DNA from 4 places in the Ensifer sp. 22460 genome. Region 2 is predicted to be linked to each of the others. Evidence: predicted binding sites of a transcription regulator. Region 2 holds the regulator's gene; each other region holds the start of a gene.

Region 1 (7,805 bases), on a different contig from region 2:
CGGCGGCAACCCGCCGGGCAGCGGCCGAAGACGCCATGAACAAGCTGCGCGACAAGTTCGGTAAGGAGAGCGTCGAGACCGGCTATACCTTCGGTACCCGCAAACGCGATCACTGAACGTAGATACACGGCGATCACGCAACCTTGATGTGGCCCACACACGGACTGGATGAATTCCTTAAAGATTGCCGGCTAGGCTCGTTCGCCAAGTCACGTGTTGGGTTGAGTGTATGGTATCGCGTTTCGCTCTCACCGCCAGCTTCGTCGCTCTGCTTTTGTCGCCGGCCACCGGCTTTGCAGGCAGTCGCGGGCCGCTGCAAATCATTGTCTCGAAAGACCAGCAATCGCTCGTCGTCTATGACGGCGATGCCGTGATTGCGACGTCACCGGTGTCGACCGGCAAGGCCGGCCATGCGACGCCGACCGGAATCTTCTCTATCCTCGAAAAGCGGCGCCATCATAAGTCGAACATCTATTCGAATGCGCCGATGCCGTTCATGCAGCGGCTCACCTGGTCGGGTATTGCGCTGCACGGCTCCAACCACGTGCCCGACTACCCCGCCTCACACGGATGTGTGCGCCTGCCAAGCGCTTTCGCCGCGTCGCTCTACAAGATGACCGAGCGCGGCGTGCATGTGCTGATCTCGGACCGGCAGATATCGCCCGCAGAGGTTAAAAGCGCCCTCCTCTTCCGTCCGGTTCCGGTAAATATCCAGCCGCCGCTTTCCGATGTTCCGCTCAGACCGGCGATCAGTCAGGCCGGAGATACGCCGGTGGAAGTGGCGATGAGAGAGCCGACCGGCGGTGCCGGCACCTCCAGATCCATGGAAGAACCGATCCGCATCCTGATCACGCGCAGCGACGCGCGCGACACCATGCGCGAGGTTCAAACCTCGTTGGAATTCCTCGGATACGCGCCCGGCTCGATCGACGGCCATGCAGGCACGGCAACCATTGCGGCGCTCCGCGCCTTCCAGACGGGCGAAGGTCTCGAGAGTGATGGCAAGCTGACGCCGGAACTGACCGACAAGCTCCTGCGTAAGGCCGGCCGAACGCCGCCGCAGAACGGCAAGATCCTCGTACGGCAAGGTTTCAAGCCGCTTTTCGAAGCCGGCCTCACCATCGACAAACCGGAAGAGGCCCTTGGGACGCATTTCCTCCAGTTCCGGCACAATGAAGAAGAAGGCGCCGAAGGCAAATGGTTCGGCGTCTCGCTTGAAAACCACCTGCCCGCCTCGATGAAGAAGCGGCTCGGCATTTCCATTGAGGCCGACCCCTTCGCTTATAACGGCATACAGCGCACGCTGGCGCGAATGACGATATCCGACGACGTTCGCAAGCGGGTTGAAGGACTGCTGGCCGAGGGCTCTTCGCTCTCGATCGCCGACACGGAAAGCGGGCTGGAGACCGGCCAGGGAACCGATTTCATCACCGTCACCCGATCGCGTCCGGGTGACTGATCCCGGGGAACCGCAGGAAAGCACAATGTGCGCTTTCTGTCCCAGCTGCCCACCCTCAAGGTGATCGGTGTGATTTCTTCGCTTCGAACGAAACGGAGAAACCTGCCGATCAAACCAACTCGACGTCGACCACGCCCGGCGCCGAGCGCAGCGCCGCAGCGATCTCGGGCGAGATCCGGAACTTCTCGCTCAGTTCCACCTCGATCTCGCGCTGACCGTTGTCCTTGATGACGACGAAGGAGACGAGACCGTCGCCCCTGGTGTTGAGGTGCGAGGCGATCGATTTCAGTGGGCCGGAATCGCGCACATAGACGCGCAGCGCCTTCTGCAGTTGCAGCGATTCTTCCTCGAGCGAGCGCAGGGTCTGGATGCGCAGCCCGATGCCTTCCGGCCGCTCCTCGGCGGCAACCGTCATGACCAACGATTTGCCCGGCTCCAAGAGGTCGCGATACTGGTGCAGCATTTCGGAGAACAGCACGGCCTCGAATTGGCCCGAGGAGTCCGAGAAGGCGACGATTCCCATCTTGTTGCCGGTGCGCGTCTTGCGCTCCTGCTTCGAGGTCACCGTGCCGGCAAGCCGGCCGGCGGTTGCCCCCTTCTTCACCGCGCCGGCGAAATCGCCGAAGGTCTGCACGCGCATCTTGGCGAGCAGCGCATTGTAGGTGTCGAGCGGATGGGCGGAAAGGTAGAAACCCAGCACCTGGAATTCGCGGTGCAGCTTTTCCGAAGCGAGCCAAGGCGTGTAGGTCGGGAGCGCAATACGCTCCGGCCCGGTTGCCGCCCCCGCCCCGAACATGTCGCTCTGGCCGCTCGTCTTGTTCTCCTGCGCACGCTGGGCGAAGCCGAGGATGCGGTCGAGCCCGCCGACCAGTTCCGCACGGTCATAGCCGAAGCATTCGAACGCGCCGGCAGCGATCAGGCTTTCGAAGACGCGACGGTTGAGAAGCTTGGGGTCGATCCTGAGGCAGAAATCCTCAAGGCTCGCGAAGGTCCGGTCGCCGCGCACTTCGACGATATGCTCAACCGCGGATTCGCCCACGCCCTTGATTGCGGCAAGCGAATAATAGATGCGGTTTTCGCCCGTCTGGAAATGTCGGAATGAGGACTGCACCGACGGTGCAATCACCTCGATGCCCAGGCGCTTTGCGTCCTGACGGAAGTCGTTGACCTTTTCCGTGTTGGACATGTCGAGCGTCATCGACGCCGCCAGGAACTCCACCGGATAGTGCGCCTTCATATAGGCGGTCTGGTAGGAGACGATGGCGTAAGCCGCTGCGTGCGACTTGTTGAAGCCGTAGTTGGCGAACTTGGCGAGCAGGTCGAAAATCAGGTCCGCCTGCGGCTTCGACACTTCGTTCTTCACGGCGCCGTCGACGAAGCGGGCGCGCTGCTTATCCATTTCCTCCTTGATCTTCTTACCCATGGCGCGGCGCAGAAGATCGGCTTCGCCGAGCGAGTAGCCCGAGAGCACCTGGGCGATCTGCATCACCTGCTCCTGGTAGACGATAACGCCCTGCGTTTCCTTGAGCAGATGGTCGATCTTCGGATGAATCGACTCGACTTCTTCCTCGCCATGTTTGCGAGCATTGTAGACCGGGATGTTCTCCATCGGGCCCGGGCGATAGAGCGCCACCAGCGCGATGATATCCTCGATGCAGTCCGGCCGCATGCCGATCAGCGCCTTGCGCATGCCGGCGCTTTCCACCTGGAACACGCCAACCGTTTCGCCGCGCGACAGCATCTCATAGGTCTTCGGGTCATCGAGCGGGATGCTCGCCAGATCAACTTCGATGCCGCGCTGCTTCACGAAATCGACGGCGACCTTCAAAACGGTCAGGGTCTTCAGGCCGAGGAAGTCGAACTTGACGAGGCCCGCCTGCTCCACCCATTTCATGTTGAACTGGGTGACCGGCATGTCGGAGCGCGGATCGCGATACATCGGCACGAGCTGAGACAGCGGACGGTCGCCGATCACGATACCGGCGGCGTGGGTCGAGGCGTGGCGATAGAGGCCTTCGATCTTCTGGGCGATGTCGAGAAGCCGCGCGACGACTGGCTCCTTCTCGGCTTCCTCCTGCAGGCGTGGCTCTTCCTCGATCGCCTTGGAGAGCGGCGTCGGATTGGCCGGGTTGTTCGGCACCAGCTTGCAGATCTTGTCGACCTGGCCATAGGGCATTTCGAGCACGCGGCCGACGTCGCGCAGTGCGGCACGCGCCTGCAGCGAACCGAAGGTGATGATCTGCGCCACCTGCTCGCGACCATACTTGCGCTGCACGTAGCGGATCACCTCTTCGCGCCGGTCCTGGCAGAAGTCGATGTCGAAGTCGGGCATCGAGACGCGCTCGGGATTGAGGAAGCGCTCGAACAGCAGCGAGAAGCGCATCGGATCGACGTCGGTGATCGTCAGCGCATAGGCAACGAGCGACCCTGCACCCGAACCACGGCCCGGCCCAACGGGAATATCGTGCTGCTTCGCCCATTTGATGAAGTCGGCAACGATCAGGAAGTAGCCGGGGAACTTCATGCGCTCGATAACGCCGAGTTCGAAGGCCAGGCGCTCGCGATACTCCTCTTCGCTATAGCCGGGCGCCATGCCGAGCCTGGCGAGACGCTCTTCGAGCCCCTCCTCCGCCTGGCGGCGCAGTTCGTCCGCCTCGGCGCGCTCCGCCTCTTCCGGATCTGCGGTGGCGCCGGTAAAGCGCGGCAGGATCGGTCCGCGGGTCTTCAGCATGAAAGAGCAGCGCCGTGCGATCTCGACAGTGTTTTCCAGCGCCTCCGGCAGATCGGCAAAAAGCGCAGCCATCTCCTTGCGGCTCTTGAGGTAGTGGTCCGGCGTCAGGCGGAAGCGGCTGTCGTCCGAAACCATGGCGTTGTGCGCGACCGCCATCAGGGCGTCATGGGCGTCATAGTCGGACGGTGACGGAAAGAAGGCTTCGTTGGTGGCAACCAGCGGAATGTCGAACTTGTATGCAAGGTCGATAATCCGGCTCTCATGGCGGCGGTCAAATCCGCCGTGCCGCTGCAGCTCGATATAGAGCCGGTCGCCGAAGAGATCATGCAGCGCCTCGAGACGCGCTTCGGCCAGTGCCGTCGAGCCCGCCTTCAGGGCCAGGTCCACCGGGCCGCCCGACGCACCGGTCAGCGCGATCAATCCGTCCGTACCGTTTTCGGCAAGCCAGGAGCGCGTGATCCGAGTCGCCTGGCTGCCCTCGCCGCTGAGATAGGCACGGCTCACCAGATCCACGAGCCGGGTGTAACCATCATCGGTCGCGGCGATCAGGACGATCGCGGGCAGCTTCGCGAGATGTTGCGCGTGGCCGCGCCGTTCGCCATCCGCCTCGTCTTCCATGTCGATGGAAAGCTGGCAGCCGGTAATCGGTTGCAGTCCGTCGTCGGCTGCTTTCTGCGAAAACTCGAGCGCGGCAAAGAGATTGTTGGTGTCGGCGATCCCGATCGCCGGCTGATTATCGGCAACCGCCTTGCCGATGACCTTCTTCAGCGGCAGCGCACCTTCGAGCAGGGAGAAGGCCGAGTGGACGCGCAGATGCACAAACTGCGGGTCCGAACCAAGCGCCTCGCTCGATGCTGCTTTGCCGTCGTCTGCCATTATTCGCACCCTGATTCCTGTCTGGTCGGCAGGATATCCCGTTTATCACCCGACATGTCCAGTTTCACCTGACACGTCGTCCCCCTTATTCAATCCAGGGGGCGCATTTCGGGAGGTGCTTGAGAGGAAATATCGACGCTCCTCAGAGGCCGAGCGCGATGAAAGAGATGCTTGCGATGAACAGGCTCATCGAAGCGAAGGCGGCGAGGTCACGAACAAAATCAGTCATAACATGGCTCCTTTTCCGTTATGTTTTTACTTTGTTCTATTTTTGTTCACGCGTCAAGCCGAGCACAGACGTTCTGTTGACGATGGTTAACACGGCAGTCGAATGCAGGTTAACTGCCAGGAAGCCGCTTGAGGAAAGCGCCGCGCCCGCATATCAAGAGGAACAACCAAGCGGAGCGTTCCGACATGCATGCACGTCTGATTCTGCCATTGCTGTTTCTGGTTCCGGCCGTCGCCTCCGCGGCCGAAACGATCGACCCTGCCCGCATCGTCTCCGCGGCGACCGGCGACTGGAACAAGGACGGTGACGCGGACCTCGCCCTGATCGTGCGCCCCGCAGATGGAAGCGACGATGACAACGGTGTCTATCTCTATCTGACCGGTGAGAATGGCGCTCTTGAGCTGAAGGCGGCGATCCCGAACAAGATTTGGGGCGACTTTGACTTTGCCGGACAGGCGCCGTGGGTCGAGGCGCTGCCGAGCGGTTCTTTGCTCATCTCCAGCCACAACGATTCCATCGGACGTGACCGCTGGGAACAGAAACTGACGGTCGCCTACCGCAATTTCGAGTTCGTGGTCGCCGGCTATACCTACTCATCCTACGATACACTCGATCTAGACAACACGTTGAAGTGCGACCTCAACGTTCTGACAGGCAAGGGCAAATCCAACGACAAGGCCATAGCCACCAAGGGCGAACTCGTCCTGCTCAAGGACTGGAACGACGATCGCGGCCAGAAGGCTTGCGGCGTTCAGTAATCAGGTGATTGTTCTCTATTTGTTCTTTACAACCAACACGGACCACGGCATCCTCGGCCAGAACATATGAGGAACCCACATGGCCGCGCTCGAACAACTGAAGGACTTTATCGTCGAAGCCAAATCGAAAACCTATGTCGGCGGCGGCGAGCCGCGGCCTTCCTCTCGCCAAGGCTCCCATGACATCGGCTACGAAACGGGCAGTTGGCGCTATCTCGACAGCTATTTCGGCGGAACCGATTTTGCAGGACAGGAAACAGTCTGGCAGGATGGCGAACCGCGCTGGGCGATGAACTACTTCGGCCGGATTATGCGCCCCGAGCTCACAACTGGAGAGAAGGCAGGTCTGGTCATCAAGGCTGCCCTACAGGCGATGTATCGTGAGAAGCGGCACTTCCTCGGCGGCATGGAGTTTCGGCATGCGCATGGCTACTACATCGATAGCAGCCGCGGCGACACCGAACATTTTTCCGGCCGCGAGGTCATCTTCGTCGATGGCGAGGAAGCTTACGAACTCGACTACCGCGGCGGCCTGATCCGGCGTTAGGAGCGACGCCAGAAGACGCGCACGCCGCGCCCAGGGCGGTCTGGGACTGAACTGTGAGACGTTTCTTCCGCGCTGGCCAAAGACAGTTGGAGGCAACGGCGCTGGGCGATCAACGCGCCCGCGCGGCCGGCGCCATCAGTTCATCTCGACGACCTTGCCGTCCTCGATCGTCACGCGCCGATCCATCAGCCCGGCGAGTTCATGATTGTGCGTGGCGATCAAGGCCGCGAGGCCCGACTGGCGCGCGAGCGCCTCCAGCGCTTCAAAGACATAACCGGCGGTTTCCGGATCGAGATTGCCTGTCGGCTCGTCCGCAAGAAGCACGAGCGGCGCGTTGGCGACGGCGCGCGCGATCGCGACGCGCTGCTGCTCGCCGCCGGAGAGCTCCGTCGGGCGATGATCGGCACGGTGACCGATGCGCATGTAGTCGAGCAGCGCCCTTGCCCTATCGGCGGCCTCAGCCTTGGGCAAGCCGGCGATCAGCTGTGGCATCATGATGTTCTCAAGTGCCGAGAACTCGGGAAGCAGATGGTGAAACTGGTAGACGAAGCCGATCTCGTTGCGGCGGATCGCCGTGCGCCGATCGTCGTTGAGGCCACCACAGGAGACGCCGTTGACCAGCACTTCGCCGCCATCCGGGCGCTCCAGCAGTCCGGCGACATGCAGAAGCGTCGACTTGCCGGTTCCCGAAGGCGCAACCAGCGCAACCGTCTCGCCACTTCTCAGGGTAAAATCCGCACCCTTGAGGATGGACAGGAACGTTTCGCCTTCCCCGTAGTGTCGCTCGACGCCGGAAAGCTGCAGTGCCACGCGCGCATTCATTCAGTTGATGTCCTTGTCATTCGTAACGCAGGGCCTGCACCGGATCGAGGCGCGAAGCACGCCAGGCCGGGAAGATTGTGGCGAGGAAAGAAAGGGTGAGTGCCATGACGATGACGAGCGCGGTCTCATCGGCATTCATGTCGGCCGGAAGCTGGCTCAGGAAATAGAGCTCTGGGCTGAAAAGTGTGGTTCCAGAGATCCAGGAGAAGAACTGCCGAATGGATTCGATGTTGAGGCAGACGACGACGCCGAGCGCCACGCCGGCGACCGTTCCCGCCGCGCCGATCGCGGCACCCGTCATGAAGAAGATACGCATCACCGAGCCGGAGGTCGCGCCCATCGTTCTGAGGATCGCGATGTCGCTGCCCTTGTCCTTCACCAGC
Region 2 (7,805 bases):
TAGGAGAATTCGCGCCAGGCGATCTCCTTGCGAAAGGTGGCAACACCTTCACCGCCATCGGTCTCGATTCCCTGCGTCGCGTGCCAGACCTGCGCCGGCGAGATTTCTCCGAAGGCGAGGTGGGGAGAGAGCAGGGATGTGCCGTCAGCCTCTGGACGGTCCCGGCGCACTTTGTAGTCTGCAAGCTTTTCGTCGATAAATTCGTCGAGGCGAGTGGTCGCGCCTTTTTCCCCCGGCGCCCATATTTCGCTGAACGTCGCTGCCCAGTTCGGTTTCGTTGGCAGAAGCGACCACGCGTCAAGCTGTTCTGAAGGGGGCCAGCTTTCCGGCGTCGCGATCTTTTGCGGCTCGTCGATCGGTGGAGCCGGCTCAACCTTCGCTTCGAGCGCGCGCCAGAAAGGCGTGAACACGCGATAGGGCCCACCGGTCGTCGTCAACAAGCGCATGGGCTCGTGCAGCAATTGCCCGGCAAAGCTCTCGGCCGCGATGCCCTGAGCTGCGAGTGCTTTCTTCAGGGCCGTATCGGTGGCAATGCTACACGGGTCGTAGCGGCGATTCCAATGGACACGCTTCGCTCCCGATAGGCGCGACACTTCGCTGAGGACGTCCAGTGGGTCGCCGGAGCGGAGAATGAGTCGCGAGCCGATCCGGCCCAGTCGAGCCCCTAACGCTTCCAGCGAATGGTGCAGCCACCATTGCTGCGCCGTGCCCAGCGGACCGTTGCCGCTTTCGTTCGGCTCCCGGATATAGAGCGGAATGACGGCAGCCTCATTGGCCGCAGCCGCAAGGGCCCTGTTGTCGCCAAGGCGCAGGTCCTTGCGGAACCAGACGATGATGGGCGCCGCGTTTGTCATAGGTGCCGTCTAGGACTGGGATTGATCACCGGGGGAACTTAGGTGCAAAATGAAAAAGAGCCATTCGCATTTTCTGCAAATGGCTCTTTTTGAAACTGGCTCCCCGGGCCGGATTCGAACCGGCGACCTGTCGATTAACAGTCGAATGCTCTACCGCTGAGCTACCAGGGATCATCCGCGCCGCTGTTTCGCTGTGCGCTTCAGAAGTGAGGCTGCTAATACGCATGCTTTTCCGATTTGCCAAGCGGTTTTTTCAAAAAAAATGACAAGTTCGGTTGCGAGGCTGTGGAGAAGTCCCCAATTGTGGGAAAAGATGCCGGATAGGGAATGATGAATAAAAACAGGAAGCAGCCGCATTTCGGGATTGATCCGCAGACGCGTCAGATCGTGCTCGGGAAGTGGCGCATCACGCTGCCGGAATCGCCACTGCTGCGTATCCTGTTGGGCTCGCTTCTGGTGTTCTTTGGTTTTCTTGGCTTTCTGCCGGTGCTCGGCTTCTGGATGATACCGCTGGGCCTCATCGTGCTTTCGCACGATATCCCATCCGTCCGCCGTCGCCGGCGTCGCCTGGCTGTTTGGTGGGCGCGCTGGCGCGGACGAGCCGATTCTTCGAACGGCTCGTGAACCGGAGCTATTGCGGTCAAAGCACCCGCCCCGAAGCGGCTGAACCCTTTGTTGAGGGAGGCCGCCGAAAACTTTTCGGCAACCCATCAAACGCATAATGCAGTCGCGAATCAGGATGGGGACGCATGGCCAAAGCCACTACGAAACGTCGAAGCCGGAATTCCGGTCGGAGCAGGGGCAAACAAGGCGGTATGGCGCCGTGGTATCTGGCCGCCGCACTCACTGTCGGCGGCGTGGTCGCTTACGATCATCGCGCCGAACTGCAGCATTGGCCGGTGGTATCGGACGTGGTCGCGTTCACGTCCCGACACGAGTCGAGGCCGAAGCCCGTTCGTGTCGCGCAGAAATCGGACGCGCGTCCCGCGCAGCAGGCGGAGAAGCAGAAGCCGAATCCGATGACAAGAGTTGCCCTCGCCGCTCCGGTGCCGTCCGTCGACGTCGGCGCCAAGGCGCCGACACCCGTGGTGCGGCCCAATGAGGAAGTGAAGACGGCATCCGTTCGCACGGATCAGTTTTATTTCTGCGGGATTCGCAACGACAACTGCGTGATCGACGGCGCCACCTTCCTGTACCACGGCGAAACGATCCGCGTGGCAGACGTCGATGCGCCGCGTATTCGCCAGGCAAGCTGCGACAAGGAACGTTCGCGCGGCTTCTATGCCAAGCAGCGCCTGCGCGAATTGTTGAATGCGGGTGACTTCAGGCTGGAAACGGCGAGCGGCCGTCAGGATGCCAAGGCCGGTGAAAAGCTGCGGCTGGTCACCCGCGGCGACCAGTCTATCGGGCGTGTGCTCGTATCCGAGGGACTGGTGCGGCCGTGGACAGGACACGCGACGCCCTGGTGTTGAGGCCACCCCAGATGCGATCGGCGGAGGTTCGCGATCGCTCTGTGGAAAGTATCCGTCTTACAAATCGACGGCGCGTTTTTCGGAAAATGCCTCTTGCGGTTTTTCTGCAATCATTCTAAATCCGCGCCAACGCTCGGTTATCCGAGCTGTGAGGCCTCGTGGCGGAGTGGTGACGCAGAGGACTGCAAATCCTTGTACCCCGGTTCAATTCCGGGCGAGGCCTCCAAAAACTCTCACCTCATTTTAGTGTGGATAGACGTTCTGCCTCGGGGCAGAGCGATTGCATGGTTGCCTCCCCACGCCCGCGCAAGCCACGTCCATTAGCTATCCGTTGGATCTTATCGCTTCGGTGAAATCGGTAGAGGGGGAACGATGACTCCGCTGACATCAGCCGCATCGGTAGCGTCCGTCATCATCAAAACGGAGGCAATGGCATATATGAAGACGAAACTTGTCCTGACGGCCTTGGCCCTCTTCGCTGCGACCACATTCGAGGCGCGGGCGGAGGATCTGGTTTTCAAGCTGAAGAACAACACCAACGCAGTGCTGACGAACTTCTATACGTCGCCTGTGGGTGTCAATGAGTGGGAAGACGATGTTTTCGGCCGGCAGGTGCTGAACCCCGGAGAAGACATGGAGATCACCATCGCCGACGGCCGGGAGGTCTGCAAGTACGACATGCGCTTCGAGTTCGAAGAAGGCTCCGACCTCGATACGACCGAAGACATGCAGGACCTCTGCGAGCTCGGCGAGTACACCATCCACGAATAAGAGGCGCGCCTTCAGGTCGCCATCAATAAACAGAGCCTCGCCACCGCAAGCGGTGGCGAGGCTCGGTCGGATGCCAGATTTACCTCGGAATCAGTGGTAGCGGCGCATCAGCCCGACGAGCTTGCCCTGGATCTTCACCCGATCGGGCCCAAAAATCCGCGTTTCGTAGGCAGGGTTCGCGGCTTCGAGCGCGATCGATGCGCCCTTGCGCCGGAAGCGCTTCAGCGTCGCTTCCTCATCATCCACGAGCGCCACGATGATATCGCCGGGATTGGCCGTATTGCCATTGCGGATGATCACGGTGTCGCCGTCGAAGATGCCGGCTTCGATCATCGAGTCGCCCTTGACTTCGAGAGCGTAGTGTTCGCCGTTGCCGATCATGTCGAGCGGAACGGTAATGTCGTGCGTGTTGTTCTGGATGGCCGAGATCGGCACACCGGCAGCGATGCGGCCCATGACCGGCACGGAAACCGATGTGTTGTCGGCCACGGGCGTGGGCTTCGGCGGTGCGGCAGGAGCGGCCGCTGGCGCCTTGCCGAGGCTGCCCTCGATCACGCTGGGCGAGAAGCCGCGGCGGGGCTGCTGCTGGCTGGATGCGTAAGCCTCCGGAAGCTTGATGACCTCGAGCGCGCGGGCTCGGTTCGGCAGACGGCGAATGAACCCGCGTTCTTCGAGTGCCGTGATCAGACGGTGAATGCCGGACTTCGACGCCAGGTCGAGCGCATCCTTCATTTCATCGAATGATGGTGGGACGCCTGACTCCTTCATGCGTTCGTGAATGAAGAGAAGCAATTCCTGTTGCTTGCGGGTCAGCATGGCACGTCGCTCCCAGAGGCGTGAAACAAATCAAGAACAGACACTATCTGTTCCATATGTGTTCCGCAAGTGCCTAAAATTCCGTGAATTCAGACAATTGGCGCGTCTGTGCGTGTCGATTGGTCACTTTTACGGGAGCAGAGCGGGTTTGGGCGATGATCGTGCCCAAACGGAGGGCGGCGGCGTAGCGCATTGCGCGACGGCACGGCGATTCGAACGAATCGCGAGCGTTTTCGTGCAAAGAGGCTAGGCCGGCTGCGTGGCGGCGCAGGCGTCTTCGAATTCCTTCACCGTCTCGGCGCTGTTGTCTTCTGGAAGTACGGCGTCCGCCGCATCGGTCGCGACCGGCCTGTCGCCATCATAGACGAACGACTGGATGTAGAACGCGATCGCACCCTTCCACACCTTGCGTCCATCGATCTGATGGCACGGCACGGCGCTCTCGAAATCGGTCTGAAGTTCGTCCACCGTGGCGGCGCTGAGCTTGACGTCAGGCATATTGGGCGATGCGACTATCGAAGCGAGAAGCAGGGCGGCAAGCACGGTGATCGTCCACTTTGATGCAAGGGTGGGACTACGGGGCGGTTAACGATGTGAACCGCGCTTTCGTTCCGAAGTCCAGCAAGCTTGGCGATCACTGTCATGTGTTCAACAGCTCTTTGAGTGCAGGCTGTGGCCGTTTTGCGCCAGGGGCACACAGCGGCAAAGCCGCCTCAGCCTGGCGCGCCGTCCTTGCCGCAATCGCTTGGGTTGCGCCAAGTCGCGGCCTCGCTGCCGGCGTGCACAAATCCGTGTTGTGAAGATGTCGCACCGTCTCGACAGGTTGTAAAAAAACGATAACTTTGCGGGAAAAATGGGGTGGTTGCATGCGTAGATTGTCGTTGGCGGTTCTCGGTCTGTTGGTGGCGGCCGGAGCGGCCTCAGCTGAAGAAGGGCGTTCGAATATCTGGAAAGAGGTCAATGCCTGGACGGTGGGCTCCGATCCGTCCTTGGGCGGCTCGTGCTATGCGGCGACGAGCTACGACGGCGGAATGATCCTTCGAATCGGCTTCTATCCGAGAGGATCGGCGAACCTGGCGTTTCTTTCGATCGGCAATGCCGACTGGAAATCGATCGAGCCGCAGCGGGAGTATGACGTCGCCTTGCAGCTCGACCGTGGCCGCCAGTGGCCGGCTGTCGCGTTCGGCGTGGACCTCACAGGCTCGAAGGCTCTGGTCGTCAACTTCTCCAACACCGACTTCTTCACCGAATTCGTGCGCAAGAACACGCTGGCGCTGGCGTTCGAAGGGCGCGTCGTGGCGAGCCTCAGTCTGCGCGATTCGATGAAGGCCGTCAGCGAGATGTTCAAATGCCAGGAGGCGGTGATTGCGTTGATGCCAAACGGCGGGCAGGGGGCGGCCGCCGATCCGTTTGCGGGCGCCGGCGGGAATGCGCCAAACAATGACCCCTTTGCTGGTGGCGGCCAGACCAAGTCGTCGAAAGATCCCTTTGCCATGTGATCTTTGGCGTGAGCGTCGTTCCGCTGCGAGAGGTGAATATTCCTAAGATTTTGCATGGGTTGCGGGTCACCCACCCTCGACAGTCACGCGGCGACCTATCAAAATGCGGGCAAACGGGGGTTTTGCATGCGTAGATTGCTGTTCGGGTTGGTGAGCTGTCTGATGGCCACGGGACCGGCCGTGGCTGAGGAGTCCGAGATCATCAAATGGAAGGAAGTCGGCGGCTGGACCGTTGCTTCCGACACGTCGATGGAAGGCTCGTGTTTCATCACGTCGATATTCGAAGGCGGAATCAGGCTGCGCCTGGGGTTCTATCCCAAGGGCTCCGAATCGCCACTCTACATGAGTTTCGCCAGCGACGATTGGAAGTCGCTCGAGGTCGGCAAGGACTATGACCTGACGTTCCGCTTCGACAAGAGCGATCCCTGGAGTGCGGCGGCGACCGCCGCCGGCGACGAGAGCGGCAAGTTCCTGTTCGTGAACGTCACCGATGCGGAATTCCTGACGGGGTTCGTGCGCAAAAGGACGTTGGCGATCGCCTTTGACGATCGCGTTGTCGCAAACCTCAGTCTGCGCGGCACCGGCCCGGCGGCGGAAGAACTCCTGAAATGCCAGCGAGCCGTGGATGAGATCATCGCCGACGAGGGCCGCAAATCCAAGGAGAAGAAGTCCGATCCGTTCAACGCGCCAAACGAGAAACGCTCAGCGCGTGATCCGTTCAGCCTCTAACCCGCGGCTTGAGTGAAAGGCGGAGGGCCCAGTCGTCGTCTGCCCGAGGCGAACCACACGGCGCTGACGCCTGCCGACAAGCGCTCGTTAAAATGAAGCACCGCCAGGGATGGCGGTCCATCGTCGGACTATATTTCTTGGGAAAATGGCGGACAGGGTGGGATTCGAACCCACGGTACGGTTTCCCGTACGCTGGTTTTCAAGACCAGAGCCTTAAACCACTCGGCCACCTGTCCTTGCCTGAGCTCGCAGTCAACTGCTTACCGGGCACGGCGTTATTGCGCAAAGCCCCGTCGCTTTGCAAGATTTAACATGCGTCGCTGAAAGATTTTCTCGATGGCCGGACTGGAGTGCGCGGGCACGCTTTGCCGGTAATCATCTGTAAACCATAACGCATGAAATCCGGCGCTGATCTGTGGATGAGTTCGCATTTTCGCCTTGTTGCTGTCATGTTTACTCGACTGTTCCGTTTCGGGACGCCGAGATTTCCGCTGGGGGCACGAGCGGAAGGTTTCGAGTACGGCTTATTCGATCGATGTTGTGGGACAGATGACATCCAGTAAAAATGCGGCATATCTGGTCAAGGGACTGCGCCTTGCGGCAATTCCTGCGCTGTGCGTAACGCTCGCGGCCTGCGGATCCACGTCGAGCATCAAAAAGAAGCCGCGGAGCAAGGAATACTTCGCCGAATCCGTTTACGGCGTGAAGGCGAGCCCGCGCGTTGCCACCGGTAACAACATCCCCAAGGGCGGCGGACGCTATCAGGTCGGCAAGGCCTATCAGGTCAAGGGCAAGTGGTATCAGCCGAAGGAAGACTTCGGCTACAACAAGACCGGTACGGCTTCCTGGTACGGCTCGGCCTTTCATGGTCGCCTGACCGCCAACGGTGAGGTCTATGACAAGGCCCATCTGTCGGCCGCCCATCCGACGTTCCCGCTGCCGAGCTACGCGCGCGTCACCAACATGGAAAACGGTACGTCGGTCATCGTGCGCGTCAACGATCGCGGCCCCTATGAATTCGGCCGGATCATCGACGTTTCCTCGAAGACGGCCGACATGCTCGATATCAAGCGCAAGGGCAGCGCGCAGGTGCGCGTGCAATATGTCGGCCGCGCGCCGCTTGAAGGCAACGACATGCCCTATCTGATGGCGTCCTACGTCCAGAAGGGCGAACGTGGCCCGAGCGTGATGCCGGAAGGCCAGATCGCGACCGGCGTAATGGTCGCCTCCAACGAGCCGTTCCGCAATCAGACCCTTGGCACGATCACCGTCCCCGCAAAGGCCTCGCTCGATGTTGGCGAACCGGTGACGGCGCTCGCAGCCCCCGTGCCGCAGTCCGCCCAGCCGCAATCGCTGAACGAGTTCGTGATGCTGCCGGAAATCGGCCCGATCCCGCGTGAGCGGCCCGAGTTCATCCCGATGCCCGACGGCAACATGGCCTATGCTGCAGCTTACGTCGAAGTCCGCGTCAGCGACGCCGAATCGCCGTTTGAAGCGATTATGGTCGACCGGAAGCAGCTTACCCCAAGTGATTGTCGATTACGCCAAACGCCAGAAAGCAAGCGGTTCTGTCCGATAACCGCAGGCGGCGTTGTGCCAAAATGACCTCGCTGCTATGCCCAAGGGGAAACCGGAGTTTCCCATGCGCATGAAGATGTTCTCGG
Region 3 (7,805 bases), on a different contig from region 2:
ACCTCTACCGACGGGCATCCGATCGGTGGATCGGTCGTCTTTTCTGTCGGCGCGGCCAGCACCGCTCCGTTCATGAACGAAGACGAGATCGACTGGGCCGTGCGCGCCGGTCTCCTCCTATCGAAGCTCGCGCTTTACGTGGGGCTGTTCATCGGCGTCGGCGGTGTGTTTTCGCGCCACTGGCTGCTCTTTGGCTCGCGATCAGGGTGCAAAGTCGTTGCAGCAGCGCTCGGTATAGGGCTTCTCGGCGCACTTGCCGCTGTGGGTTTTCAGGGGCTCGATGCACTGGGCGTTTCCGTGACGCAAATTGTCGAGCCGGTCGTTTGGTCCACGGCGATGGCAACCAGCTTCGGCGGTACGGCCATTGCCGCCTTCGCTGCCTTTTGTGTGGCCGCCATCGCTCTGCCGGCGAAGGGTCGGTCTGCTCGACTGTCATCTCTCGTCGCGCTGATCGCGTCATCCGTCGCCTTGTCGCTGAGCGGCCATGCATCGACAGCCGAGCCGCAATGGCTGATGCGTCCGGCGGTCTTCCTGCACGTCGCCACGATAAGTCTCTGGGTTGGAGCGCTCGCTCCCCTGGGCCTCGCGTTGCGGCGCGAAGACCCGATGGCTCTTCAGGCGCTCGGCCGGTTCTCGGCGTTCGTCCCTTACGTGCTCGTTGTTCTTATCGTGGCGGGTTTCATCTTGGCCTTTGTGCAGGTGGAGAAGCCGCAAGCGCTGCTGGAAACTGCCTATGGCCAGGTGCTCATGGTCAAGATGGCGTTGCTGTTCGGACTGTTTCTGTTGGCGCTTGCAAATCGCTGGCGCCTGACGAAACCGGTAATGGCTGGCGAGCGGGCTTCGGCGAAGCGGCTGGTCCGCTCGATCGCCGCGGAAACACTGATCGTCGTCCTGATCTTCGGCGCCGTTTCTTGCTGGCGCTTCACGCCGCCGTCGCGCGTGCTCTTAGCTCTGGCGGTTCGGCCTGCAAGCGTTCACATCCACACGGACAAGGCGATGGTCCTCGTTGAGGTCTTGCCCGGACGGGTGGGCGAGGTCGACGTATCGATCAACCTCGCCACGGGCGAAGTCGAACCGCTTGCCGCCAAGGAGGTGACGCTCGTCCTATCCAAGCCTGATTCCGGCATCGAGCCGTTCAAACGTGCGGCAGCGCGGAGCGGCGACGCAGATTGGCGGATCGAGCGCGTGAACATACCGCTGGCGGGCACCTGGCAGGTACGTGCCGATGTTCTGATCAATGACTTCGAGAAGGTAACGCTGAGCGATCAAATCATCATTGGGCCGTGAGCGCGGAGGCCGCCGCACAATCTCGCGCGCACGCCAGCGGATCGCCTGTGGGCGTTCAATCGCTACTGCCGTGGAGGTGTTCCGTCTAGCCCTGGCTGGTTATCCAATAGACCGTTTAGGTTCATTGCCTTCGGATGAAGCCTCTGTCAGCCTTTTCCGATTGCGGTTGCGCCGACGTCGCAGTCCCCGCTGCAGCGGCCAATCGCAAGCCTGACTCTGGCCTCTGCTTGGCTAGTGGAGGCTCTTTTTTTGGACGCGGGCGTGGGCGGTAGCCGACCGGAGGCGGTCCGCTCGACATAAATCGCGGATCACGTCCCGCATTAATAATTTAGAAATATCGAATGTTCATTCTGCTCCGCCATGCGCGGTTTCCTGCTGATGGCGATTTACGCGGGCGGATTGTGGGTGGTCGACACGACGATGTGTGAAGGCCGCTACACCCAGGAGTTTGGGCATGAGGTTCAATCCGCGACCAGACAGGCCCGGTATTGGCTGAACGTCCAATTGAACTTCCTGGCCGCCCGCTTCTAGCTGACCATTGCTACGCGGTGCCGGAGAAGCGGGAAGCCGACCGGGAGGGGCGGAGTTTAGGCGGAAGTCCTTTCACGGAAGCCGCTGTCGAGAGCATTGTGCGCTGCCTGCGTGACGTCGATGTCGTGAATGTGGCTTAATCTCCATCATCAGATCGCCGATTACCAAATACGTCTCGGCGCGTCGCTTTCCTTTTTCGCGATGGCGGTCTCAAGCTGCTCGTGCGATCCCCCCAAGGCAACAACATAGAGTTCCAGCGCAGTCGTCAGAACGTTCGTGCGACGTACGGAGATATCGCTGGTCGAAGCATCGCCTAAGGAGGCAACCATCAATCGAACAGCTCTGTTTTGGAACTCACTCATTCTGCAACCTGTTCAAATGCCATTTGGTGCGGAGCATATCGCCGATTGCTGAACCCTATCTTAAGCGCAAAGGTAGTGTAGGTCGTGGCGCTGAGGTTTTACTCAAGCTGGCGAAGTCGAACCTTCATGGGGGCAAGGTCTCGTCATGACCATTCGGCTTGCGACCGTGGTCTCGCCGACTGCCGGCGCAAATGAGAACGTTTAGAGAACTTTCCTGTGTGACTGCACCATCTGCCGGTGTATAAGAGCCGGATGGTCCAGAGAGCAGGCAGTGCAGATCTTCCGCTTCACGGTGGCCGGGTTCCCCGGTGGCTTGGCGAGCGCATGACGAAACTTGGTGCGATCATCACCCAGGCGATCGTCATCGAATATGGTCGAGACGAGTTTCTTCGGCGGTTGGCACATCCGTTCTGGTTTCAGTCTTTCGGATGCGTCATGGGCATGGACTGGCACTCTTCCGGCATCACCACCAGCGTCATCGGCGCCCTGAAGCGTGGTTTGTCGCCTCTGTCAGGCGAACTCGGTATTCATGTCTGTGGCGGTCGAGGGCGGAATTCCCGGGAGACCCCCGGCGAGCTGATTGCAATTGGCGAGCGCGTGGGCCTCGATGGAAGTGGCCTGGCGACAACCAGCCGCCTCGTCGCAAAGGTCGACAGTGCAGCAGTTCAAGACGGCTTCGACCTTTACCTGCACGGTTTTATCGTCACCGACGACGGCAAATGGGTCATCGTGCAACAGGGCATGAACGGCGAAAAGCGGCAGGCCCGGCGCTACCATTGGCTTTCGGAGGGGATCACCAGCTTCGTGGATTCGCCCCACACGGCGATCGAAGGCGCGCGGCAGGGCGAGATCGTCAACCTTGCCGACCGCCGCGCCGCGGCCTCGCGCAATAGCCAGCTCGATCTTCTGGCTTCGCTGGGGCCGGATCGGATCGTCCGGGAGGTCGCAGCCATCGAGCCAAGGCGGGTGACCAAGCAAAGCGCGCAGCCAATGCTGCCGCATCTGATTATGCCTGAACATCACGACGTGCGCGAAGAAGACGTCAATATGAAACGCCTGCATGCCACGCTCGCTGCGGCCGCCGACCGTGGCCCAGAGGATTTCGAGCATCTCCTGCTGGTGCCGGGCGTTGGGGCGCGGACCGTCAAGGCGCTGGCGATGGTGGCCGAAGTGGTGCACGGTGCGCCATGCCGGTTCGCCGATCCGGCGCGCTTCTCGCTCGCCCACGGCGGCAAGGATCGCCACCCGTTCCCGGTTCCACTGAAAGTCTACGACGAGACGATCCGGGTGATGAAGTCCGCCGTGTCGAAAGCGAAGCTCGGTCGTGACGAAGAGATGCAGGTTCTCAAGCGCCTCGACGATCAGGCTCGCCAGTTCGAGAGATACGTGACCGGCCCGGATCTCAAGGAGATCGTGGCCGGCGAGTTTCGACAATCGCAAGAGTTCGGCGGTCGCAGCGTCTTTGGCTGGGAAGGGCCGGAAGAACCGTCGAGAGATGCAGGGCGGTCACGCCGTCAAGGCAACCGCGACCGGTAGGCGGCTCAATGCGACCGCAAGGCGTTGCAGCGAATCTCTTTCTTTGATCTCTTCGAGGAGTTCTCGCCGGAACTCAAACCTCCTCCCAAGGGTTGGAAGGTCGTGCGAACAAGCTTGCGAGGGCGAACCAGCAGAATCCACGTCAAGAGGAGTCTCGCGATGGAAGAACTGCAGAGCATCACGGTATCTGAGGAACGGCTCGAGGATTGCCGGGACGTCGTTGAACTTGACCTCCAGCTTTTGATCCGCGAGACGATCGACTCCGGGTTTTCGGTGGAGGAGGTGTTGATCGCGATCAGTGAGCTGGTGGCGGAGGATTTCGCCCACGCCGTCAAGGTCGCCAGCGTCCACTAGAGCATCCCGCATTCAAGTGGAATCACTTGAAGCGGAAAGATGCTCTGGAAACCAAACGCGCGGGGCTCTAGGGAACGCGTTGCTGTCCGAAACGGAGTATCCGGTCGCGCAGCGAAGGCTCAGCGACACGCTTCGCCGCTTCCCGATAGTCGAACCAGGCGAGCTTTCGCTCTCCCTTCTCGGGGAATTTCCCGCGCATGCGCGTGACTTCCAGGGGGTGGAGTTGAACCCTGCAGGAGATCTTGAGCCCATGGTCCAGCCTCTTCTTGTAGAAGTAGTGGCCGAAAGGAAACCTCTGGCAGGTGCCCTTCACGCCAGCCTCTTCAAAGGCTTCTCTCGCAGCCACCTCATGCGCGCGCTTTCCTTTCATCGGCCAGCCCTTGGGAATGACCCAGCGTCCGGTGTCCCGGCTGGTAATGAGAAGGATCTCCAGTGTGTTGTCTTTGCGAAAGCGATAACACAAGGCCGCGTACTGCATGCGCGGCGGCCGGCGAAGCATCAACTGCACGTCAGAGACAATCTGGTGTAGAAAATTCACAGAAACGCTATCTCCTTTGTCGCCCTATGCGGCAAACGGGCTCTGCCTGCCACTCGCGGACAGTAACATCCGGATCGGCGGTTCTGTTCCGTCAACACATTGCGCGAAAGTGGAGCGCGCGACGGATTGGGCCGCCAATTCAAAGCGTCGACAGGATCCGATTGCTGAGTGATCCCCGATAGGTCTTTTTGATGTCCACCTTGTTTTCCAGCGAGTCCAGGATCTCATCGCAGAAATCGATGTCGTGGAGTTCGCGAATGGTCTGGAGGCCGCCAGGCGTGAATACGTTGATCTCGAGAAGCTTGTCGCCGACGATATCAAGGCCGACCAGGAACATGCCGTCTTCAACGAGCTTCGGCCGTAGCGTCTCGGCGATCGCCAGCATCTCCTTCGTAACGTTGGCCGGCTTTGGAGTGCCGCTTGCGTGGATGTTGGAGCGGACGTCTCCCTTGGGCGGCACGCGTCTGAACGCAGCATAGACGTCGCCCCTGTGCAGCGGTCGTCCGTTCATCAGGAACAACCGCGTATCGCCGTCCGACGCCTTCGGAAGGTAGCTCTGCACGATAAGATAGCCGACGACGCCGACAGCCTCGACAATTTGGGTAAGATTGCCCTCCGTGCTGGTACCCACCCGGAAGACGTTTCGACCGCCAGAACCCTGCAACGGTTTGATGATCACCCCCTCGGAGTGGCTGTCAATGAACGTACGGATTTCATCGATGTCCTTGGAGATCAAGGTTGTCGGGCGAACGGTCACCGGGAAATCCTGGAAGTAGAGCTTGTCCTGGGCCAATGCCAAGCCGCAGGGATCGTTGACAACGATCGTACCGCGCTCCGCGGCGAGACGGCCGAAATTCGCCCCGGCGTGAGATGCCCAGGGTCGGTTTTCGGCGTCCTCCGACGGATCGTTGCGAAGCAGCAGAACGTCCACTTCTTCGACGTTGACGATGGTTTTGTCGGCGTCCGTAAGTGCTCGCAAGAGCGTCTCGGGCTTCTTCGGTCGCGTGCCGACGAAACCGGCCGCCCGTATCATCAGTGTATCGTCAGGGCGCAGGATAAAATCACCAGGCGTGACGTAAAGAACCTCGTGTCCGCGAGAGAGCGCGGCAAGCGCCAATGCGGTCGTCGTATAGGCCGGCGCTTCGGTTTCGAGTGCGTTGACAAGGAGGGCAATACGCATTGGGGCTCCTAGCTTCGGGGGAATTTGATCGCTGTTCACGCCGCGTCACAAAATGAATGCGCGGCACATGACCCAAGAAATAGGGCGGGCCGCCGGTGGCAGCTACTCCTGCGTATCGCGCCAGTCGGTAATTGGCGTTTTCGTCGCGATGCCGTTGTCGATGGTGAGCACGCTATCGAAGAAATCGACCCCGCTTTCTGACTGGATCGACGAGGTGTCGTGCATAACGGCGATCACCGTCGCCTCCGGGCAATGGCCCTTGATCGATTGATGGAACGCCCGAACCGCGTCGCTATCAAGGGCGCTTGTCGCCTCGTCGAGGAAGAGCAGGCCTGGCCTTAATAGCAGGATTCTCGCAAGGACCAGTTTCTGCTTCTCGCCTCCCGACAGAAGCTTGTCCCAGTTCTGCCCATCGCGACCATCGCTCGAAAGCCCTTCCGTAATTTCTTCGAGCCCGGCTTCCTCCAACGCCGATACGACAGAGGCGACGTCATGGGCGTCAGCCTCATCCGGCAGGCAGACGAGATCCTTCAGGCAAACACCCTGGAGCTTGACGTCCTGGGCAGCGTAGAGGCTTCGCACGTTCTCCGGCGTCGTGATCGTGCCGCGTCCGTGTGCCCACAGACCGTTGATTGCCTTCAGAAGCGAAGTCTTGCCGCTTCCAGATTCACCGACCACCAAGGTCCACTCTCCGGGAAGGAAATTCAGTTCGTCAGCGGTCAGGAAAGCCTGGTCATCGCCGGCATGCATGAGCTCGACCGCTTGGATCGTAAGTCCGCGCGCGGTGTCCTGGGTCTTGTACTCGAACACCGAGGGGCCGCTGCGAGCATAGTAATCCTGCGGCTGCTGCACCGCTTCTATTGCTTGGGCAAGCTCGGTGATCCGGTGTGCATTCGCCCTGAGCGTCGCGATGTCGGGCATCGCATGGATGAACCACGAGCATTCGTTGATCAGAGCCGTCGCCAGCTCGGCGCCGGTGACATAGTCCTGCAGGCTGATCGTTTTGTCGACGTAGGGGAGTAGCCCTGGCGCATAGGCAACGATGCGTGAGCCGAGGAAATTATGCACCAGCTCGAAGCCCATGTAGCCGGCGGTCACGCGGTTGAGCCTCGTCCAGGTGTGGTCGATCTCGCGATATCGGCGCCCGTTGATGGCCTTCTGCGCCGGTTCGCCCTTGATGACCGCAACATGAAAACTACGGTGCAACAATTGGTTCAATTCGCTGCGATAGCTGCCCTCGGCCGATTGAATGCGTGTGGACAGGCCCTGCAGGACACTGCCGAGTTTGGCTGCGATGAACGTATTGAGCGGCACGTAGATCGCGATCGCCAGAAACATCAGGCAGGCGCTGCCGTAGCTGCCGAGCAGATCAAGCCCCCTGACGGGGCTCGATGTTTCGATCAGTTTGCTCCCGACGAAGCCAAGCGACAGCACGACGCCGGCGATGCCCACGCCAAGACCGATGGCACCTCCTGTCATGCCCTTTATGGCTTCCTGTACCCTCTGGTCGATGTTGTCGGGCGACGAGCTCTCGCCTTCGGTCGCGGCGCCAAATCCGTTCTGCTGAAGGTGGAAATGGGTATGGTTGGAATCGAGCAGCGCCTGGTTGAAGCGTTCATCCAGCCACTGGCGCCATTTCCGGTGGAGTGTGGTCGAGAAGAAATGGCGGACCGCAGTGAACCCGGCATCCCTGATGATCGCGATCGCCGCGAGCGTTGCCGCGGTGATCAGGAGCGACGAAGGCGTGGTGGGCACGGTGGGGTGGTGAAAGTTGGCGATCCGATTGACGAGCTCGCCGGACGTCAGGGCGAAGTAGACGCTTGCTTGCGCCGACAATCCGGTGAGCAGCAGGATGAGAAAGGTTAAGCCCCATGCCTCGCGCCAACGTTCGGAGAGCCAGTAGGCCAGCAACAGGCCCCAGAAGCTGCGCATGGAGGAAACAGGGCTGCTCCGGCGCGGTCGTTCCCGGCCGAGGGTCCATTTGACCAGTGCTGCTGTTCGTTGTGCGTTGCTGCGC
Region 4 (7,805 bases), 160 kb from region 2:
CAGGCACCGTGCTGCGGATCGTTCTGCTCGCGATCGTCCTCACCGTGTCAGCCATCGCCTTCGTGATCTTCAAGAACGAGATGGAAAACGAGATCGTTCTCGGCATCCTCGGCGTTCTTGCCATGGTCGGCATCTTCTTCCTCGTCTCCTCCGTCATCGGCTTCATCGAGGTCATGCCGCAGTCGCGCCCGGACGAACTGGCGCGCGCCTTTCTCGATGCCCATGAGGACGGCACGATCGTCACCGACCGCAAGGGCCGGATCATCTACGCCAACGCCGCCTATGGCGCGCTGACGGGTGCCAAGAGCGCCGCCGGCATCCAGTCGCTGGAAACCATCCTATCGCGCAATCGCGAGGCGACGGAAGCGATCTATCGGCTGACGAACGGTCTACACGAGGGCAAGCAGGGGCATGAGGAATTCCGCCTGCTGAAGCCGCTCGCGACCAGCACCTCCAGCGGCTCCGGCGCCCATTGGTTCCGGCTGAAGGCGCGGGTGCTGCCGCTCGAAGACAGCGAGCGCAATCCGCTTTATCTCTGGCAGATTGCCGACATTACGGCGGAGCGCGACGACCAGGAGCGCTTCTTCAAGGAACTGCAGAACGCGATCGACTATCTCGACCACGCGCCGGCCGGCTTCTTCTCTGCCGGGCGCAAGGGCGAGATCTTCTACATCAATGCCACGCTCGCCGATTGGCTCGGCATCGACCTGACCAAGTTCCAGCCGGGGTCGATCAGCATCGGCGACCTGGTGGCCGGCGAGGGGCTGACGCTGGTTCAGGCCGTGCAGGCGGAGCCTGGCCTGAAGAAAACCAAGATGCTCGACCTCGATCTGCGCAAGCTGAACGGCCAGAGCCTGCCGGTGCGCATGATCCACCGGGTCTCCTCGACGCGCGACGGGGCACCCGGCGAAAGCCGCACCATCGTCATGTCGCGCGAAGGCGGCGAGGACAACGAGCAATCGGCGTCGAGCGCGGCAATGCGCTTTACCCGCTTCTTCAACAATACGCCGATGGCGATCGCCTCCGTCGATGGCAATGGCCGGATTCTGCGCACCAACGCGCCGTTCCTGAAGCTCTTCTCCGGCCTCGTCTCGCAGGACGACGTCGAGCGCGGGGCGCTGATCGAAGCCGTGGTGCACGAAAGCGAAAAGGGCCGACTGCACGAGGCGTTGGCGGCAGCCAAGGACCGGCAGGGTGACATCGCGCCGATCGATGCGCTGCACCCGAAGGATGGCGAGCGCCACTTCCGCTTCTATATCAACGCCGTGATCGACCAGAGCGATCAGTCGCCAGAGGAAGCGGCAATCATCCATGCGCTTGAAATCACCGAGCAGAAGGCGCTCGAGAACCAGATGGCGCAGACCCAGAAGATGAACGCCGTGGGCACGCTCGCCGGCGGCATCGCGCACGACTTCAACAACGTGCTGACGGCGATCCTGCTGTCGTCCGACCACCTGCTTCTGTCGGCCCGTACGGCAGATCCGAGCTTTGCCGATCTCATGGAGATCAAGCGCAACGCCAACCGCGCTGCGGTGCTTGTGCGCCAATTGCTCGCCTTCTCGCGCAAGCAGACGATGCGGCCGACGGTGCTCAATATGACGGATGTGATCGGTGACCTGCGCATGCTGGTCGACCGCATGACCGGAACCAACGTCAAGGTCGAGGTGGACTATGGCCGCGATCTCTGGCCGGTCAAGAGCGATCTCGGCCAGTTCGAACAGGTGCTGCTGAACCTGGCGGTCAATGCCCGCGATGCAATGCCGGAGGGCGGCACGATCACCCTTCGGACGCGCAACCTGCCTGCCGCCGAGGTTGCGTCCTTCGGACGACGCGAGTTGCCGGACGACGATTTCGTGATGGTCGAGGTCGCCGACCAGGGGACCGGCATCCCGCCTGAGATCCTCGACAAGATTTTCGAGCCGTTCTTCACCACCAAGGAAGTCGGCAAGGGCACTGGTCTCGGCCTGTCGATGGTCTATGGCATCATCAAGCAGTCGGGCGGTTACATCTATCCGGAATCGGAAGTCGGCAAGGGTACGACCTTCCGCATCCTGCTGCCGCGCCACATCGAGGTGCCGGTAGCGGTCGAAGAGACCAACCCGGCGGCGACAGAAACGGCGGAGGCGGCTCCGGCGCGGGTAGCGCAGACAATTGCAGCACCGGCGGCAAAGACCGAGGAGCCGGCCGATCTCACCGGGGATTCGGCCGTCGTCCTGCTTGTCGAGGACGAGGAGGCGGTACGCCGCGGCGGCAAGCGCATGCTGGAAACGCGCGGCTACACAGTCTACGAGGCGGGCTCCGGCGTCGAAGCGCTCGATATCATGGAAGAGCTCGATGGCGCGGTGGATATCGTCGTCTCTGACGTGGTGATGCCCGAGATGGACGGACCGACGCTGCTGACCGAACTGCGGAAGAAGTATCCAGACCTGAAGTTCATCTTCGTTTCCGGCTATGCCGAAGACGCCTTTGCCCGCAACCTGCCGGCGGATGCGAAATTCGGCTTCCTGCCGAAGCCGTTCTCGCTGAAGCAGCTCGCAGTCTCCGTGCGCGAAATGCTCGACTCCTAGATCAGCGGTCTGACACTGAAATCATCAGCCGGTGGAAGCCGGACATGAAAAAGCCCGGCGCTTGCGTGCCGGGCTTTTTCGTCTGGTATCCTATCGGAATTACTTGGCGTTGAGCGCGACCGCGATCTCGCCGGCAAGGCGCGCATTGTTCTCGACCAGCGCGATGTTGGTCTCGAGGCTGCGGCCTTCGGTCATGTGGAAGAGATTGTCGAGCAGGTAAGGCGTGACGGCCTTGCCGGTGATCTCATCGCTCTCGGCATTGTCGAGCGCGCGGGCGATGTAGATTTCCATCTCTTCGCGCGGGATTTCGCTTTCCTCCGGCACCGGATTGGCTACCAGCATGCCGCCGTCGACGCCGAGCAGTTCGCGCATGTTCTGGAAGTTGGCGATCGCCGCCGGGCTGTTCAGCATCAGCGGGCTCTTGAGGCCGCTGTCGCGCGACCAGAAGGCCGGGAAGACTTCGCTGTCATAGGTGACGACGGGGACACCGCGGGTTTCGAGCACTTCGAGCGTCTTCGGAATGTCGAGGATCGCCTTGGCGCCGGCGCAGACGACGATGACGCCGGTGCGGGCAAGTTCGTCGAGGTCGGCGGAGACGTCGAAGGTGAGTTCGGCGCCGCGGTGCACGCCACCGATGCCGCCGGTCGCAAAGACGCGGATGCCGGCGCGGGCAGCCGCAATCATCGTCGCGGCGACGGTGGTTGCGCCCGTGCGGCGCTCGGCGATCGCGAAGGCGAGGTCGGCGCGCGAGACCTTCATCGCACCTTCCGTCTTCGCCAACTCCTCGAGCTTGGCGTCATCAAGGCCGATATGCAGCACGCCATGGATGACGGCGATCGTTGCCGGCACGGCACCCTGTTCGCGGATGATCGCTTCGACGCTGCGGGCCATGTTCAGATTGCCGGGATAGGGCATGCCATGGGTGATGATGGTCGATTCCAGCGCCACGATCGGCGCGCCACGCGCCTTGGCGGCTGCGACCTCGTCGGAATATGCCATCGGCAGGGAGGGAGAAGCGGGTTTGGTCATGGTCTTTCCTTGGGAGTTCTGCTGGCAATTGTCATGACAGCATTTGGGGCGTGGGCACAAGAGCCAGCGCCTGTTCGAGATTGGCCGCGGACATCTCTTCGGATGCGGCCAAGGGAGAGCGCAATGTGATTCCGGCGGCTGCGATGCCGTGCCGCAGGCACTCGGTCAGATTGCAGCCGGCGAGGCGCGCGGAGAGGAAGCCGGAGGCAAGCGCATCACCGGCGCCGGTCACGTCGGCCAGTGCCGGGAGCGCCGGCGGAACGGCAACGCAGATGCTGTCGCCATCGAAGGCGACGACCGCGCGGCCGCCGCGTGTGACCACGCCGCCATTGAGGCCCGCGCTTCTCAAAAGCGCCGGCCATGCTTCCGCCTCGGCCGCGTCCTTGCCGGTCAGCGCCCGTGCCTCGGATTCATTCATGAACAGGAAGGAGAGATGGGGGAGGCACGGCCGGTAGCGGATGACCTTGGCGGGCGAAACGGCAATGCCGGCGACGAGGCGCCCGTTGCCCGCGGCCGACTGGACCAGCGCGGCGATCGTTTCCTCCGGCAGGTTGGCGTCCGTCAGCACGAGCCTGCTCGTGGCGACGACATCGCGGAGCGCCCGGCGTTGCAATTGTCGCGGCGAGAACAGCCGGTAGAGTTCCATGTCGGCGAGCGCGATCACCAGATTGCCGTCGTTTTCAAGGATCGCGGTGTAGCTCGGCGTCTGGCGATCGAGAAAGGTGAGGGGGCTGTCGATGACCCCTGCTGCGGCCGCCGCCGCCGTCACCATCTCGCCGGCGGCATCGCCGCCGCGAGTGCTGATCATGCGCACGCCATGGCCAAGGCGCGCAAGGTTGCGGGCCGCGTTGAAGCCGCCACCGCCAGCCTCTTCGAACCAGGTGCCGGGATTGCTGGAACCCGGTGCGGTCGTCCCCGATATGCGGCCGCGCCTGTCGATATGCGCTCCGCCGAAGACGGCGATTTCAGCTTCCGTCATGAATGTTCCTCTGCTTGGCCCATCGGCCGAAATATCTGTTGGCTTTCTGCAATGGCCGAGGTCCAAATTCCAAGGACCCATGCGCCCGATCTCTTCGTCTCAGGCGAATCGGCCAAGCCCTGAGGGGCAGGTTTGAAGACGTACTGCGCGCATTTGAGAACCTATGGTTTCAATCCCGTGAACATGAAAAGAACGAAACCAAGATAATCATTGTTTTTCAATATATTGTCCTGCTCTTGCAAATACGGAACAAAACATGTACAAAAACTCCTGCGGCGGCTTCATTGCCTCGGTAGCTTCAATAACCTAAAGGTGGACCAAATGGCACAAAACTCTTTGCGGCTCGTAGAGGACAAATCGGTGGATAAAAGCAAGGCACTTGAAGCGGCACTTTCCCAGATCGAACGGTCGTTCGGCAAGGGATCGATCATGAAGCTCGGTGGGAAGGACAGCATCATCGAGATCGAAACCGTCTCGACGGGTTCTCTCAGCCTCGACATCGCGCTCGGCATCGGCGGCCTGCCGAAGGGCCGCATCGTTGAAATTTACGGCCCGGAAAGCTCGGGTAAGACGACGCTGGCGCTGCAGACGATCGCCGAAGCACAGAAGAAGGGCGGCATCTGCGCCTTCGTCGACGCCGAACACGCGCTCGATCCGATCTATGCGCGCAAGCTCGGTGTCGATCTCGAAAACCTCCTGATCTCGCAGCCGGACACCGGCGAGCAGGCGCTTGAGATCACCGACACGCTGGTGCGCTCCGGTGCGATCGACGTTCTCGTCGTCGACTCCGTCGCAGCGCTTGTGCCGCGCGCCGAAATCGAAGGCGAAATGGGCGACAGCCTGCCGGGCATGCAGGCACGCCTGATGAGCCAGGCGCTGCGCAAGCTGACCGCGTCGATCTCCAAGTCGAACTGCATGGTCATCTTCATCAACCAGATCCGCATGAAGATCGGCGTCATGTTCGGTTCGCCGGAAACCACCACCGGCGGCAACGCGCTGAAGTTCTACGCCTCGGTCCGCCTCGACATCCGCCGCATCGGTTCGGTCAAGGAGCGCGAAGAGGTCGTCGGCAACCAGACCCGTGTCAAGGTCGTCAAGAACAAGATGGCGCCGCCCTTCAAGCAGGTCGAGTTCGACATCATGTATGGCGAAGGCGTTTCCAAGACCGGCGAACTCGTCGATCTCGGCGTCAAGGCCGGCATCGTCGAGAAATCCGGTGCCTGGTTCTCCTATAACAGCCAGCGCCTCGGCCAGGGCCGCGAGAACGCCAAGACGTTCCTGCGCGACAACCCGGACCTGGCGCGTGAGATCGAGACGGCGCTGCGCCAGAACGCCGGCCTGATCGCCGACCGGTTCCTCGAAAACGGCGGCCCGGAACCCGACGACGGCAGCGACGACGCCGCCGAGGCGTGAAACACCAGGAACTGAAGCTTCCGGAGAACCGGTCGTCCTATGACGGCCGGTTTTTTGCTGCCGTCTGGACAGTATGATACGTGAACGATAAAAGCCTTTGGTTCCGGCGACCGAGGGCGTTGGAGGGCGCGGCCATCATGGATGGCCACGGGGTTTAAGGACAATGGCTTAGTGGCGCGGCAGATGCCGGATCCGGGCCGGAATCGGTGCTTTAGAATAGGACGCAAGATGAGCGGCGTGAATGAAATCCGGTCGACCTTTCTCGACTATTTCCGCAGGAACGGTCATGAGGTCGTGTCGTCGAGCCCGTTGGTGCCGCGCAACGACCCGACATTGATGTTCACCAATGCCGGCATGGTGCAGTTCAAGAACGTCTTCACCGGCCTGGAACAGCGTCCCTATTCGACGGCCGTGACCGCGCAGAAATGCGTGCGCGCCGGCGGCAAGCACAACGACCTCGACAATGTCGGCTACACCGCGCGCCATCACACCTTCTTCGAAATGCTCGGCAACTTCTCCTTTGGCGATTACTTCAAGGAGAACGCCATCGAGCTTGCCTGGAACCTGATCACTAGGGAATACGGCCTCGACGCCAAGCGCCTGCTGGTCACGGTCTACCACACCGACGACGAAGCCTTCGATCTCTGGAAGAAGATCGCCGGCTTCTCCGACGACCGCATCATCCGCATTCCGACGAGCGACAACTTCTGGGCCATGGGCGATACCGGGCCCTGCGGCCCATGCTCGGAAATCTTCTACGACCATGGCGACCATATCTGGGGTGGACCGCCCGGCTCGGCCGACGAGGACGGTGACCGTTTCATCGAGATCTGGAACCTCGTCTTCATGCAGTACGAGCAGATCACCAAGGAAGAGCGGGTCAACCTGCCGCGTCCGTCGATCGACACCGGCATGGGCCTCGAGCGCCTGGCAGCGGTGCTGCAGGGCCAGCACGACAACTACGACATCGACCTTTTCCGCGCCCTGATCGCAGCTTCCGAGGAAGCAACCGGCGTCAAGGCCGAGGGCGACCAGCGCGCCAGCCATCGTGTCATTGCCGACCATCTGCGTTCGTCCGCTTTCCTGATTGCCGACGGCGTGCTGCCGTCGAACGAGGGCCGCGGTTACGTGCTGCGCCGCATCATGCGCCGCGCCATGCGCCACGCGCAATTGCTCGGTGCCCGGGATCCGTTGATGTGGAAGCTCTTGCCGGCGCTGGTCGGCCAGATGGGCCGCGCCTATCCGGAACTGATGCGCGCAGAAGCGCTGATCTCCGAGACGCTGAAGCTTGAGGAAACCCGCTTCCGCAAGACGCTGGAGCGCGGTCTGAACTTGCTTTCGGACGCATCTGCCGATCTCTCGGAAGGCGACCAGTTCAACGGCGAAACCGCCTTCAAGCTCTACGACACCTACGGCTTCCCGCTCGACCTGACCCAGGACGCCCTGCGCGCCAAGGGCATCACCGTCGATACCGACGCCTTCTCTGTCGCCATGGAGCGCCAGAAGGCCGAAGCCCGCGCCAACTGGGCCGGCTCGGGCGAAGCGGCGACCGAGACGATCTGGTTCGAGCTCAAGGAAAAGCACGGCGCCACCGACTTCCTCGGCTATGACACCGAGACCGCCGAAGGCGTGATCCAGGCGATCGTGCGCGACGGCGCCGTCGTCGCTTCGGCAGCCAAGGGCGACACGGTCCAGGTGGTGCTCAACCAGACGCCGTTCTACGGCGAATCGGGCGGCCAGATGGGCGACACCGGCACGATCACCACCGAAACCGGCAAGCTTGTCGTGACCGACACGCAGAAGCGCGGCGAGGGGCT

The links. Region 2 encodes LexA, which represses DNA repair genes until DNA is damaged. Its sites were predicted from a motif close to TGTTCNNNNTGTGTTCNG; they were not measured.
Region 1: a site for LexA is predicted at 5,328-5,345, ahead of ACTJKM_RS06160 (FG-GAP repeat protein). Genes of this name have one in related genera too.
Region 3: a site for LexA is predicted at 2,374-2,391, ahead of ACTJKM_RS28185 (DUF763 domain-containing protein). Genes of this name have one in related genera too.
Region 4: a site for LexA is predicted at 4,821-4,838, ahead of recA (recombinase RecA). Genes of this name have one in related genera too.

The regions. Positions count from the first base shown of each region.
Region 1 covers NZ_JBQENZ010000004.1:52,239-60,043, forward strand. Annotated here, with positions in the region: gene ACTJKM_RS06145 (DNA polymerase IV) at 1-116, shown strand, start outside; gene ACTJKM_RS06150 (L,D-transpeptidase family protein) at 230-1,459, shown strand; gene dnaE (DNA polymerase III subunit alpha) at 1,569-5,066, opposite strand; gene ACTJKM_RS06160 (FG-GAP repeat protein) at 5,481-6,053, shown strand; gene ACTJKM_RS06165 (DUF5680 domain-containing protein) at 6,133-6,600, shown strand; gene ACTJKM_RS06170 (ABC transporter ATP-binding protein) at 6,736-7,422, opposite strand; gene ACTJKM_RS06175 (lipoprotein-releasing ABC transporter permease subunit) at 7,439-7,805, opposite strand, start outside.
Region 2 covers NZ_JBQENZ010000008.1:240,275-248,079, reverse strand. Annotated here, with positions in the region: gene ACTJKM_RS12925 (cryptochrome/photolyase family protein) at 1-854, opposite strand, end outside; tRNA gene ACTJKM_RS12920 (tRNA-Asn) at 951-1,025, opposite strand; gene ACTJKM_RS12915 (hypothetical protein) at 1,182-1,478, shown strand; gene ACTJKM_RS12910 (thermonuclease family protein) at 1,604-2,326, shown strand; tRNA gene ACTJKM_RS12905 (tRNA-Cys) at 2,479-2,552, shown strand; gene ACTJKM_RS12900 (hypothetical protein) at 2,765-3,097, shown strand; gene lexA (transcriptional repressor LexA) at 3,188-3,913, opposite strand; gene ACTJKM_RS12890 (hypothetical protein) at 4,160-4,456, opposite strand; gene ACTJKM_RS12885 (hypothetical protein) at 4,780-5,412, shown strand; gene ACTJKM_RS12880 (hypothetical protein) at 5,575-6,141, shown strand; tRNA gene ACTJKM_RS12875 (tRNA-Ser) at 6,288-6,377, opposite strand; gene ACTJKM_RS12870 (septal ring lytic transglycosylase RlpA family protein) at 6,691-7,746, shown strand; gene ACTJKM_RS12865 (D-alanyl-D-alanine carboxypeptidase family protein) at 7,784-7,805, shown strand, end outside.
Region 3 covers NZ_JBQENZ010000028.1:19,584-27,388, reverse strand. Annotated here, with positions in the region: gene ACTJKM_RS28195 (copper resistance CopC/CopD family protein) at 1-1,287, shown strand, start outside; gene ACTJKM_RS28190 (hypothetical protein) at 1,980-2,180, opposite strand; gene ACTJKM_RS28185 (DUF763 domain-containing protein) at 2,433-3,716, shown strand; gene ACTJKM_RS28180 (hypothetical protein) at 3,876-4,070, shown strand; gene ACTJKM_RS28175 (NUDIX hydrolase) at 4,138-4,608, opposite strand; gene ACTJKM_RS28170 (glutathione synthetase) at 4,748-5,788, opposite strand; gene ACTJKM_RS28165 (ABC transporter ATP-binding protein/permease) at 5,891-7,720, opposite strand.
Region 4 covers NZ_JBQENZ010000008.1:83,476-91,280, forward strand. Annotated here, with positions in the region: gene cckA (cell cycle histidine kinase CckA) at 1-2,567, shown strand, start outside; gene ACTJKM_RS12190 (pseudouridine-5'-phosphate glycosidase) at 2,667-3,596, opposite strand; gene ACTJKM_RS12195 (carbohydrate kinase family protein) at 3,628-4,575, opposite strand; gene recA (recombinase RecA) at 4,897-5,988, shown strand; gene alaS (alanine--tRNA ligase) at 6,217-7,805, shown strand, end outside.